DNA from 4 places in the Vibrio sp. 1401 genome. Region 4 is predicted to be linked to each of the others. Evidence: predicted binding sites of a transcription regulator. Region 4 holds the regulator's gene; each other region holds the start of a gene.
The links. The regulator PurR, encoded in region 4, represses purine synthesis genes. The targets are predictions, from matches to a motif close to TNANGNAAACGTTTNCNTNA.

Region 1 (3,343 bases), on a different contig from region 4:
GGTCAATTTTCTCTGCCTATTTCCTTGATGGCGTTTATCACCGCGACTCTGTTACAGATCCTTTCCAATCTGGCCAACGATTATGGCGACGCAGTAAAAGGAACCGACAATGAAAAACGCCTTGGTCCACTGCGTGCTTTACAGTCTGGCGCGGTAACTAAAGAGCAAATGAAGCAGGCAATTGGCTTCAACATCGTGCTAACCGTCATTTCCGGCCTGATCTTAGTGTTTTACTCTTTGAGCTCTCTTGAAAGTATTCTCACCTTCATCGGATTGGGTATTCTTGCCATCCTCGCCGCCATCGCCTACACAATGGGCAGCAAACCGTACGGTTATGTCGGACTGGGTGATATTTCTGTCTTTCTGTTTTTTGGCTTGCTTGGCGTATCCGGTACCTATTTCCTGCATACCGGACATGTCGATACCACCCTATTCTTACCCGCTTTAGGGTGCGGCTTACTGGCCGTCGCCGTTCTTAATATCAATAACATGCGTGATATTGATAACGACCGTGAGTGTGGAAAACGGACCGTAGCCGTGCGCTTAGGACAACAGAAAGCCAAGCAGTACCATTTCATCTTATTAGGTGGTGCTATTCTCGCTTTCGCTGTTTACCTGCTTATTCAGGACAAACCGGTTTGGATCAGTCTGCCATTCTTATTAAGCATTTATTTTGTCGCCCATCATGGCAAAGCCGTTTGGGAAACCGAAAAGCCTGCACAGATCGCACCTATGATGCCAGTGATCGTAAAATGCTCGCTGGTTACCAACGTTTTATTTGCAACAATTGTGGTAGCTCAAACTCTGGTAAGTTAAAAAAGGATTGTCATTGCATTGACTTAATGCCCAGATATACTCAAAGACAACCAGTTTCTGTTTAGAAAGGTACGCTATGGAATACAATACCTCAGCACTCTGTGATATTTACCTCGAGCAGGTAGATGTGGTTGAACCAATGTTCAGTAATTTTGGCGGTCGCGCTTCCTTTGCCGGACAAATCACCACCATCAAGTGTTTTGAAGACAATTCTCTGATCCGTGAAACGTTAGAGCAAGATGGCTTAGGTCGCGTGCTGCTAATTGACGGCGGTGGTTCCTTACGCAAAGCCCTTGTCGACGCAGAAATCGCAACCATCGCAGAAGAAAATGAGTGGGAAGGCATTGTCGTATACGGCTGCGTTCGTGAAGTCGACGAACTGGAAGATATGAACCTTGGCATTCAGGCTCTCGCCTCTATTCCTGTCGGCGCATCTAGCCAGGGTATAGGTGAACTCGACGTACCGGTGAACTTTGGCGGCGTTAGCTTTCTACCAGAAGACTACATTTACGCGGACAGCACTGGCATCATTCTGTCTCCAGAACCGCTCAATATCGACCTAGAACTGGACGAGGAAGTTGAGGAAGAAGAGTTAGAGGAACAAGATCCTAGGCTTTAGCGCTTTTCCCTACACCAAATACACAAACACCCGCTTATAGCGGGTGTTTTCAATTCTGGACAGAAAAGTAGAATTATTCCACTTCTTCCATTTTGCCAAGTAGTGCACGAATGCGCTCTTGCCACTGCGCGTGCTCTTGCTGTGCTTGCTCAGCTTGTTGCTCAAGCTCTTCACGTTGCGTGCGAAGCTCGTTTGCTTGTGCTTCTAGCTTTACTTTATCTTCTTTCAGCTCTTCAACTTCCATTTGAAGAAGAGTGATTGTGTCAACTGCAGTTTGAATTTTAGATTCTAGTTGTGCTAATACTTCAAAAGACATCTTGGCCTACCTATGTTGTTCCGTTGGGATGATGCACGAGACAGGCGCGCACCTTACCTATATGAGGTTCATTCTACTCAGCGTTGCGACGAGAAACACTCACTATATTCGATATTTTGCATCATTCGGTTAAAAAACCGGCGCAATCTCACTAAATGCTGACTTTTCTGATCACCGAAGCATTTTTGAGCAAGGTATTTGCCTCTCGCCACGAGAAAAACGCACTCAGTATTGATCAAATTCAACTTAACCAAAGTAAAAGCTCGGCAAAAACGCAAACGTTTAACACTCGTTATGGTAAAATCGCCGCGCAAATTCTTCTTCCCTCTTGCTTACTTGGAGACATCATGAAACGTGATTTAGCAATGGCATTTTCCCGTGTTACTGAAGGTGCAGCACTGGCTGGTTATAAATGGCTTGGTCGCGGCGATAAAAACGCAGCGGACGGTGCAGCCGTTGAGGTTATGCGCACACTACTGAACAAAACAGAAATCAGCGGTGAAATTGTTATTGGCGAAGGTGAAATCGATGATGCACCAATGCTGTACATCGGTGAGCAAGTGGGTATTGGTGGCGATGAAGTCGATATTGCAGTCGATCCTATCGAAGGCACACGCATGACGGCCATGGGTCAATCAAATGCTTTAGCGGTTCTCGCGGCCGGTGAAAAAGGCAGCTTCCTTAAAGCACCTGACATGTACATGGAAAAACTCGTGGTTGGCCCAGGTGCAAAAGGCGTTATCGATTTGGAGAAGCCTCTAAAAGAAAACCTAGAGAACATCGCCAAGGCCCTGAACAAAACTCTAGACACTTTAGTTGTGATCACGCTGGCTAAGCCTCGTCACGACAAAGTGATCGCAGAAATGCAGGCAATGGGCGTACGTGTATTTGCTGTGCCAGACGGTGACGTGGCTGCTTCAATCCTGACTTGTATGCCAGACAGCGAAGTCGACGTCATGTACTGCATTGGCGGCGCACCAGAAGGCGTAGTTTCTGCGGCGGTCATTCGTGCACTAGATGGTGACATGCTTGGCCGTCTACTTCCTCGTCATGAAGTAAAAGGTAATACAGAAGAAAACCGCATCTACGGCGCAGCAGAACTAAAACGCTGTGAAGAGATGGGTGTGAAAGCAAACGTCGTGTTGAAACTGGAAGACATGGCATGCAGCGACAACGTTGTTTTCTCCGCGACAGGCATCACCAAAGGTGATCTGTTAGAAGGCATTACTCGCCAGGGCAATATCGCGACAACAGAAACCTTACTCATTCGTGGTCGCTGCCGCACCATCCGTCGCATCAAGTCAATCCATTACTTAGAGCGTAAAGACCAAGAAGTGCGCGATATTATTCTTTAATAAATATCAGAGATTTTAGGGCCTGGATAAACGGCCCTAGAATCTCGCTTATCTCACCAAAACTAAGTCAACACTTTTCTTTACAAAACCTATCGCGCATAATATGTCATGACATATAAATGGTGGGAATATGAAAACCGTAGATAGGATATTGCAAATCGTTAAGCGTGACGGCTCTGTCACGGCAAAACTACTCTCTTCTGAACTTGGAATGACCACCATGGGTGCTCGCCAGCA
Region 2 (3,343 bases), on a different contig from region 4:
TAGCAATAGGAATAAAGCGAGGGTAAATACAAATTGCAGCTGTGTTGCCTACTGCTGTTTTCGCGTCATGACATAGTGAGATCACTTTTGCATCAGTGTCATCGTCATTCAACGTAGTTAGGTCCATAAGTTTAAGTGCACGTAGCGCTGCTGCTTTTAAATCGCTCATTTCTATCTCCGATCAATATTCAAAAAATTCACTACTCAGCCTTACATCACGTCTTTAACTATAATCAACAAGTCGAGACAATGTGAGTAAATGGCTAAACAGTCTATTAATGAACGGACTTGGTTCCCTGAAGACTCGGCATATACAGCGAAAATTTATCATATGCCAATTGCTATCCTTGTCACCGCACAGTACCAGTTTGGCCTATGGCACAACAATCTATGATTGCGGTGTCTTTAATATCACATCACAAAGCAAAACGCCTATTAGATCTGATATTGCAGGGCAATTCATTTGCCCATCGATTATGTAATATTCATTACGTGATTAAGAATCAAGCTTAACCACTATCCTGTGATTAATACATTATAGAGTTTCACCGCAAAACTGTAGCACCAAATAGAGCGCAAACGGTTTGTATCTCAAAATTTCCTAGCCCCTATTCCATTGACTGCGTAATACCTCGACTAAGGCAAACACCCGATGAAATTTTGGAGCCCGAAAAACGAAAAATGCCCCGCAGCAATCTCTTGCTACAGGGCATGATGTAAAACGGCGTCTATATATTAAGAACCGATTCTAATTATAGTGCTGCAAGGCTTAAGCAGAAGCCTGCAATTGTCGCTGCCATAAGGTTAGACAACGTACCTGCAAGAACTGCTTTAACACCCATGCGAGCGATGTCACTACGACGGTTTGGTGCAAGGCTACCTAGACCACCAAGTAGAATCGCGATAGAAGAAAGGTTCGCGAAACCACATAGTGCGAATGAGATGATAGCTGTTGTCTTCTCAGACATTACTTCACCAGTTGCCGCGATTACTTGAGCGTTTTCACCTAGATATGGTGTGAAGTTCAAGTAAGCAACGAATTCGTTCACTACGATTTTCTGACCGATGAATGAACCAGCTGTTACAGCTTCTGCCCATGGAACACCGATTAGGAATGCTAGTGGAGAGAACGCGTAACCTAGGATTAGCTCTAGTGTTAGTTCTGGCATGCCGAACCAACCACCGATGCCACCTAGCATACCGTTGATTAGCGCGATTAGACCAACGAATGCGATTAGCATTGCACCTACGTTAAGCGCAAGTTGTAGACCAGAAGCCGCACCGCCCGCAGCTGCGTCGATTACGTTAACTGGTTTGTCGTCACCGCCGTCCATCGCTTCTTCGATACTTTCGTGAGGCTGGTCAGTCTCTGGGTGAAGGATTTTAGCGAACAGTAGACCACCTGGTGCTGCCATGAATGATGCCGCAACTAGGTACTCTAGTGGAACACCCATAGATGCGTAACCTGCTAGTACACCACCAGCAACAGAAGCTAGACCACCACACATTACCGCGAATAGCTCTGATTGAGTCATTTTTGGAACGAATGGGCGAACAACTAGAGGTGCCTCAGTTTGACCTACGAAAATGTTAGCTGCAGCTGACATTGATTCCGCACGAGAAGTGCCTAGCGCTTTTTGTAGTGCGCCACCAAGAATCTTGATAACCCATTGCATAACGCCAATGTAGTAAAGAACTGAAATCAGTGCAGAGAAGAAGATCAGTGTAGGAAGAACACGGAATGCGAAGATGAAACCGCCGCCGCCGAATACTTCGAACATCTTGTCAGAAACAAGACCACCGAACAGGAATGATGAACCATCGTTACCGTAGTTGATAACGTTAGAAACACCTGAAGAGAAACCGTTTAGTAGATCACGGCCCCAAGGTACATACAGAACAAATGCACCTAATGCGAATTGGATAGCGAATGCGCCACCCACAGTTCTAAAGTTGATAGCTTTTCGGTTGTTAGAAAATGCCACTGCAATCGCAAGAAGCACTACCATACCGATTAGGCTCATAAACAGGCTCATAGTTTATGACTTCCTTATAAGTTATTTATTGGCGTGTTACAAAATGGAGCTATAAAGCGGGGGCAATTATACTCATGCAGAATCAATTAAAGTAATGCCAGCCTCACACTTTCCTATAAGATTCATGATTGATTCAACCAGCTTTGTGAGTTAATTCACAATAAGCAGGAAAACGTTTTCGATTTCAAACCACATCTTTAGATTTTATTCACATATCGAGAAAGCAAAATTGCTATTTTTCCACAGTTGAGAGGCAATCGATTGCTTTCGGCCGTTATGCAACTCTACGAGCTCATTAAAGACGTGAATGAGTTTGGCTGGGTGATTTGACTCCCCTTGATATCCAAGTATAGGCATATCTGGTGCGTCTGTTTCGATTACTAGGTTTTCGAGTGGTAATTTTTGAATTGCGTCGCGTGTTTTCTTGGCTCTTGGGTAGGTAATCGTTCCTCCTACACCGATAAAAAAACCTAATTTGACCCACTCCATGGCTTGCTGATAACTCCCAGAAAAAGCGTGTAGCACACCACCTCTAGGGAGATTCGCCGCTTTCACCATTTGAATGAGGCGATTGTGCGCTTTTCGGCTATGTAAAATAACTGGGAGTTCGAAGCGTCTAGCCAGCTCAAATTGAACTTCAAGTATCTTTTCTTGCAACTGTGGATCAACATCAATGGCAAAATCTAAACCACACTCTCCTATTGCCACGCACTGCTGCCCTTTTTGATTTAGATAGCCTTCTAGCTCTGTAAGGTGCTGCTCAACGTTATCTTCAAGAAAATACGGATGAAAGCCGAGAGCATAATACAAATTGGCATGTTGCTCTGCCAAAGTTTGAATACGAGCCCAATTTTGCGGACCGACGGAAGGAATCAAAATTCTTGCGACGCCTTGCGTTTGAGCAAGCTCAAGTTGATGCGCAAAGTCATCTTGAAACACATCAAAATCAAAGTGGCAGTGCGTATCAAAGAGCTTCATCTTGACGCTTTTTATCTGTATCTGCGGGCAGAAAATCAGAGGATGGTTGGGCTTCACTCTTCTCTTTAGTTTGATGGGCAGGGTCTTTTCGATATGGGACGCAACTGCGTTTCTGGTCGGGGGTTAACCCCATTTCTTTACACCAATTGTCGTAACGCTTTAGCCCACGTTTAAACCAGTTCATATCTTATCCTTATATAAAAACGCCCTTGGCTAAGTTTATAGCCAAGGGCGTTTTAAAATCTAGTTTGCGTTAAGGCTTACCCTAACCGCACAAATTAGTGCTCGCGCGTCGCACGGAAATCAACGTCAGGGAAACGCTCTTTCGC
Region 3 (3,343 bases), on a different contig from region 4:
TGATTTAGCATTTGCACATAAGGAAAAGATAAAGTTAAATATAAGGACTCTTTGTTTATTTATAGATTGGCATTATTTAATCGTAACGATAAAAAGTGCCCAACACATTAACCTTTTAATAGGAATCGTTATGTCAGAGCTGACTAAAACCCTTCTAAATATCCGTAGCCTTCGTGCATTTTCTCGTGAGCTGACTCTAGAACAATTGGAAGAAGCTCTAGATAAACTCACTACTGTCGTAGATGAGCGTCGTGAAGCAGAAGAAGCAGAACGCGCAGCACAAGCAGAGCAAGAAGCTAAGCTTGCAGAGATTGCTGAGAAAATCGCTCAAGACGGTATTGACGTGGAAGCACTTATTACTGCGCTATCTGGCGAAACTAAGACGAAAGGCAAAGCGAAGCGCGCACCTCGCCCTGCTAAATACAAATACACAGATTCAAACGGTAATGAGAAAACTTGGACTGGCCAAGGTCGTACACCTTCGGCGATTCAAGAGCAACTTGATGCAGGTAAATCTCTGGATGAGTTCCTAATCTAGATCCGTGCTATTTTTAAAAGGCTCCCATAGGGAGCCTTTTTTATTTAAACCATTACAAATAAAAAAGGCACATTTCTTAATGTGCCTTTTACTTTAGTTACAGAATAGTTAATTAAACCGCTTCGTATTAACGTTCCCAGTATGCTTCTTCTAGGCTATCTTCTCGCTCAGGAAGTCCGCGCGACAATCGTGGTGAATGTTGCACGAGAACTTCGTAGCTAGCACGGTTTGCGTATTTGCAGACTTGAGAAAAAGAAGAGTAAGTTAAATACTCGTTACTGTGCTTGCTTGAATTAGGCACATTTTCTTTATGGTATTTATTTGCTGCCATATCATGAAGAACAGCAGATAACGCGGCATCACCTGCGCCATTTGTATTCTTAATTTTTTCTGGGCCACCCATATATGGCGAGATATGCGAGTACACTTTTATTGGCGTCTCGCATGAGTCTTTTTTCGCCGGACGACTGAATTCATAACGATTAAATTCAGCAATTGACCCTGGAAGTAATGGCAAAGAAGTTTCGCGCTTCGCGCTATCTTCCGTATACCCAGCCATAAATAGACCTACAGGACCCGCCGTGCACAATACTAGATCAGCCCACTCCAATGTTTTATCAGACGCAGCAAGTGGATCAGATTCCCCCGTCAGAGCTTCTGCTTCATCTTCATTCATCGCAACGACAGAAACGTTATCTCGAATGAATTCTTGCCAATATTTAGGATCATCTTGAATAACAAACTTTGTGCCTAAAGTCAGAACAACAGGCACATCATTCTTTTTCGCGTACTCAATCGCTTTCATTGTTGCTTCCGGCATTGGGTCGCCGTCTTTGCAACGTACTAGATATGACGTCAGTACAAGTGCTGATGCATTTTTAAAGATTTTCTCTGGAATGCTATCAGGATGGAGTTGGTTCATTTGCCCTTCGCTGATAGCAAAAGTACGTTCACCGTCTTCTGTGATAAGAGCAAAACAACGGCCAATTGCACCATCTACACCTTGTAGGTAGTTCAAATCCATGCGGCTTGATGTATTACAAAGATAACGGTAACCGTAGCTGCCAATCTTAATATCCTGGCTCATCACTCCAAGTAGTGTGGAGCGATCATCCGCTAGCACGGAGTAGTTATGTAGCGTGTTACCAATTGTACCGCCCGCATACTCATTGGTAATCAAGTTCTCTTCTTTCAGTTGCTGGTATAACTCTTCTGCTCTTTCGTCATCGATAACCAGAGAGTGACCTTTACTCAGACCGTACTTTTCAATCACATCCGTTGTAACTTTTGCTTCAATATCAACCAAGGTTTGGTCAATACCAATGATGTGAGTGCGCGTCATCTTCTTGCTTTCTTGTGCTTGGCTCACCAGCGGGTCACGAGCATGAACAGGAAAATAGTGCTTCGATTTGCGTTGTCCAGGAAATTTCATATTGTCAGTCTGAGTAAGGGGATGAAAAGGAGAGCGGATTCTATACCGCTAATAATAAAGCAGCAATAAAAGCGATTATAGCAAACGTTTGCTGACTACTTTTTTCTTTTAGGTGGCTTATTCACCTTCCATAAAGCTGAGATCTGGTAGTTGCTCAAGGTTCTCGCTATAACGCTTTAGGTTGAACTCACCCTCATTCTTCATTACATCAAAAATCTCAATTGACATCGCACATGCCATCATCGCAACCGCATCTTCACGTGGTGTGCCAGTCATCATTAAACGCATAAGGGTTTCTTTTACTTTAAGCGGGTTACCATCTTCGAGCTGATTTTCAACAATTTCAATCAACTCACTTTCTTGCATAAATTGGTTTTCTTCTGTCATTTGATGTTTCCTCTTGGATTTTGGCCAACTATGCCATATATACCTCTTCTATACTTGCGAAATTACTCGTTCGAATCTTTGTTGAAGAAAAATCCAGCGAAACGAATTGTGATTTCGATCTCGGATCTGTCACCGGTCTGTGGATTCTGATAGAATCTGCATCCCGTTTATTTAAGTGGTGTTTAGTAATGTCTGATAACAGCCAAAAGAAAGTCATCGTCGGTATGTCCGGCGGCGTTGATTCATCTGTTTCCGCGTATCTTCTAAAGCAGCAAGGCTACCAAGTAGAAGGCCTTTTCATGAAGAACTGGGAAGAAGATGACAACGAAGAATATTGTACAGCGGCAGAAGATCTTGCTGACGCTCAGGCAGTATGTGACAAGCTAGGCATCCACCTACACACTATCAACTTTGCTGCCGAATACTGGGATAACGTATTTGAGTACTTCCTTGCTGAATACAAAGCGGGCCGTACTCCGAACCCTGACATTCTTTGTAACAAAGAAATCAAGTTCAAAGCATTCCTAGAATTCGCTGATGAAGTACTTGATGCTGATTACATTGCAATGGGCCACTATGTGCGTCGCTCTTTCCCAGAAAACGGTGAAAAAACACAAATGTTACGTGGTCTAGATGGCAACAAAGATCAAAGCTACTTCCTGTACACATTAAGCAACGAGCAAATCGCACGTAGCCTATTCCCTGTTGGTGACCTAGAGAAGCCAGAAGTACGCCGCATCGCGGAAGAGCAAGATCTAATCACGGCGAAGAAGAAAGACTCTACGGGTATTTGTTTCATCGGCGAACGCAAGTTTACTGAATTCCTAGGTCGCTACCTTCCAGCTCAACCAGGCAACATCGAAACACCTGAAGGCGAAGTGATTGGTCAACATCAAGGCCTGATGTACCACACGCTTGGTCAGCGTAAAGGTCTACACATCGGTGGCCGTAAAGGCGGCGGTGGTAACGAGGACCCATGGTTCGTT
Region 4 (3,343 bases):
GTAATAAGACAGTAGGAAAACCGAAAAAATTTCACAAAAAAACCGCAGATTAGACTGCGGTTTTACAAGATAGTTTTTAGGCCGACTTTTATTGGAGGCCGTTCATCAACTCATCTCGGCGAGCTTGAGGTACCACACTCCAATGAGTGCCGTTGATAGCCCCTTCTAGTGCCCATAGCAACTCAATGTTGACGGTTGCAGAGTGCGTATCTCTTATCGCTTTATAGGCGTTAAGCGCACCTTCCTCTTCAAGCTTCTCTACGGATTCGATGCCGGCTTTTTTTAGCATGCGCTCGGTAGCCAGTCGTAAGTTAGGCAAATCTTTCAAACGGTTAGGCTTTGTACTTGCTTGCTGTTCTTTCTCAAGCTTTGCCTTTTTCAATGATTGATTCGCTACTTCGATTAAGCGTTCGCTTGATTCCCATAAATCGCTGGAAATAGCGTAGTACTTTGTAACGACTGGAAAGCCACGTTTTTTATAAACGTAAGGCTTTAGCCCTTGTTTCTCGAAGTCAGATGAAGTTTTTTGGTCTGCTCTGATATGAAGCTGATTGTTTACCACTAGTGCAAACATTGTTTCATCAGCGAATAGTCCGAAGCCACCAAACATTGAGCGCGACTTGATATTACCAAGTGCCTCAAATAGCTTCATAGAGTCTTTGAGTATCGGTTTATCCATGTTTTGTTATCTCGGTGTAATTAATATTACGCCACCAAAAGTCAGGTCCGAGAGAGTAGCAAACATGCGTAAAAACAATGTCATTACAGAGTAAAGTCATTGCTTACACACTTGCCATCGGTAACCCCGCTACCTTCCATATCGTAATATGGTTCAGGCCGGAGGCTTTGCGTCCCACTCTTTCGAATGGTTTGCCCTGTGCGTGACACAATGAGCATACTTCTTATATTGAATTAACATCACGGTTTAGCGTTAAAAGTGTGATTTCGGTTCAATAAAAATGATAGATTGAATGCTCTATTTTGCATATGGAAAGGTGCAAATTGGCCTTTGAAAAGGAGTTCTTAATATATATTACATTTATATAAAACAGGGAGTTAACGTTAGTCAATTGTTATTAGAGTGGTGTGAAGTATTAGAGAATGCTTAATTTTTCCAAAAAAATAAGCGCCCCTGTAGAGCGCTTATTTAACACGGTTAAATACAGTGAAATTTAGTTCATTTTTTTCACAGTATTTCGAATTACAAGCTCAGGTTGCATCTCGAAAATTCGTTTTTCGTGTTCTTTATCTTTGATACGCTCAAGTAGAATTTCGAATGCATTTTTACCAACACGACGTTTAGGTTGGTGGATAGTCGTTAGCGGTGGAGAGAAGTATTCCGCAAGCTCGATGTTGTCGTAGCCGATCACTGAAATATCTTCAGGAATTTTGATCCCGTTTTGTTGCAAGCGGCTCATTAGGCCTAGAGCCATTGTGTCGTTAAAACAGAATACCGCCGTCGGGCGCTTGTCCATTGCGGTAATTTTATCTGCAACTAATACGGCCGTATCACATTCAAAGTTACCTTCAAGGATCCAGTCTTCATTTACAGCTAGGTTCGCTTCGCTCATTGCGCGACGGAAACCTGCAATGCGCTCTTGGCAAGCAAGCTTTTCAAAATGACCGCTTAGACAAGCGATATCCGTATGACCATTGTCAATCAGATGTTTGGTTGCAATGTAGCCACCTTCTTCTGAGTTATCCATGATCTTGTCTGCTTGTGAGCTCTCTGGGCCCCAATCCATGACCACTTTAGGAATGTCCGCATGACGGTCAAGCATCTCTTTTAGTTCTTCGGTTAAGTCAGAACACATCACTAGGATGCCATCAACGCGCTTTTCAGCCAGCATACGAATGTAATCGCGTTGTTTTTCGTAAATCCCGCCTGTGTTACATAAAATCAGAGTATAGCCTTGGCGGTAACAGTAGCTCTCAACGCCATCAATCACTTCTGAGAAAAATAGGTTAGTTGATTGAGTTACTAACATGCCAATCGTACGAGTTGAGTTGCATTTTAGGCTGCGTGCAACGGCACTTGGCGCGTAATTCAGCTCGTCAACGGCTTTCATTACTTTTTCTTGCGTTGCTTCTGCAACGAAACGCGTTTTATTGATAACGTGCGAAACTGTCGTAGTGGAAACGCCGGCTAAGCGAGCAACGTCTTTTATCGTGGCCATAAATGGTGTCCTGTATCGAGCTACTGAAATATGTCGTATTGGATGTACCTGATGCTCTAATGGTTTCACACCTAGCAATATAAAATTGGCGCTAAGTGTCTCGGCAGCGGTTGATCCAAGTGCGACAAAAGGGTACGTAGCAGCATCGGTCGATGAATTTTATCTTTTTTCTATCTGATGAGAAATTGCCATCAACCTGTTAAGAAAACACAAAAACCGCTATATTTCAGCGGTTTACATATAAATCATATTTAATCGTTTGCGCTCACATTTTAGCCCTATGTGAACTGACTAGCAATGTTTTCAGCAAGAGATTTGTGTATTTGAAGTCACATTTTGACTGCTAAATAACCAAGCGTCTTTGCGCTAAGTTAAGGCAAACGAATATTATACCCAAGTTACTTACAATTGGTCACTTTCAGGCATACAGGAAGCCCGATAGGCAGGCTCCCTAAAAATAGGCGGCAATTATTCACCAAGAAGGTAGGCGCTGTCTAGTTTACAAAATGCAACTAATAGTTTCGCGACACTCGAGTAAAATCCAAATTCGTCGAATTGTTTACATTTGTCTGAAAACTGAGGTAACCAAGACATCAATTGTTGCTGGATAAAGTCGTTTTGTTTAACGAAGGCTTCTTCCATGTGTTTTTCTTGTTCAAGCTCGTTTGAGCGGATAATCATGTTCCCGAGAAAGTCGAGCTCAACGGCTAAGTGATCCGCAGGTTCCTTTAGGTTTTCGTCTACTTGAACGCCAAATTCAGCCATCAACTTTTCCATTTCCTCAGCTGGCTTGTCATTCAGTAAACCTGATTCACCAATGTACATGGATGCGTAAGGAAGAGCGCCGTATTTTTCTGTCTTCAAAAACAGTTCACAAAAGTCAGCTGCAAGCTCTAGTTGTGCATCTTCACGATCTTGTAACCGATTCAGCGCATCAACTAGGCTATCAACGGCTGGTTTTAGCGACTCATTTTCACCTAAACCTGCGAGAAAACTGCGAATTTCAACACTGTGATAGGCTTCCAATTCTTTCTCTGTTAGTTCTTTTGCGAACAAGCTCGAAAACCACCAGTAAATTTCAGCGCGTTTTTCATTAAAAGCTTTCACTTCTTGCATTTTGGGCTCCTGAATGATGCTTCAAGTCATGCATCACAAAGTCAATTAGG

Region 1: the regulator PurR is predicted to act here: its motif matches at 2,022-2,041, upstream of glpX (class II fructose-bisphosphatase).
Region 2: the regulator PurR is predicted to act here: its motif matches at 2,201-2,220, upstream of R7Z77_RS13690 (NupC/NupG family nucleoside CNT transporter).
Region 3: the regulator PurR is predicted to act here: its motif matches at 2,047-2,066, upstream of R7Z77_RS23385 (inosine/guanosine kinase).

Annotation. Positions count from the first base shown of each region.
Region 1 is NZ_JAWOWF010000022.1:26,513-29,855, reverse strand. It holds gene R7Z77_RS12835 (1,4-dihydroxy-2-naphthoate polyprenyltransferase) at 1-816, shown strand, start outside; gene rraA (ribonuclease E activity regulator RraA) at 893-1,435, shown strand; gene zapB (cell division protein ZapB) at 1,509-1,751, opposite strand; gene glpX (class II fructose-bisphosphatase) at 2,099-3,106, shown strand; gene R7Z77_RS12815 (helix-turn-helix transcriptional regulator) at 3,237-3,343, shown strand, end outside.
Region 2 is NZ_JAWOWF010000024.1:55,176-58,518, forward strand. It holds gene deoC (deoxyribose-phosphate aldolase) at 1-169, opposite strand, end outside; gene R7Z77_RS13685 (hypothetical protein) at 260-394, shown strand; gene R7Z77_RS13690 (NupC/NupG family nucleoside CNT transporter) at 753-2,036, opposite strand; gene R7Z77_RS13695 (TatD family hydrolase) at 2,241-3,014, opposite strand; gene R7Z77_RS13700 (DUF5363 family protein) at 3,001-3,198, opposite strand; gene prfC (peptide chain release factor 3) at 3,293-3,343, opposite strand, start outside.
Region 3 is NZ_JAWOWF010000084.1:3,351-6,693, reverse strand. It holds gene R7Z77_RS23390 (H-NS family nucleoid-associated regulatory protein) at 131-538, shown strand; gene R7Z77_RS23385 (inosine/guanosine kinase) at 666-1,970, opposite strand; gene R7Z77_RS23380 (hypothetical protein) at 2,088-2,357, opposite strand; gene mnmA (tRNA 2-thiouridine(34) synthase MnmA) at 2,546-3,343, shown strand, end outside.
Region 4 is NZ_JAWOWF010000013.1:51,738-55,080, forward strand. It holds gene R7Z77_RS09135 (TfoX/Sxy family DNA transformation protein) at 89-679, opposite strand; cyclic di-GMP riboswitch class I at 796-885, opposite strand; gene purR (HTH-type transcriptional repressor PurR) at 1,173-2,177, opposite strand; gene torD (molecular chaperone TorD) at 2,646-3,293, opposite strand.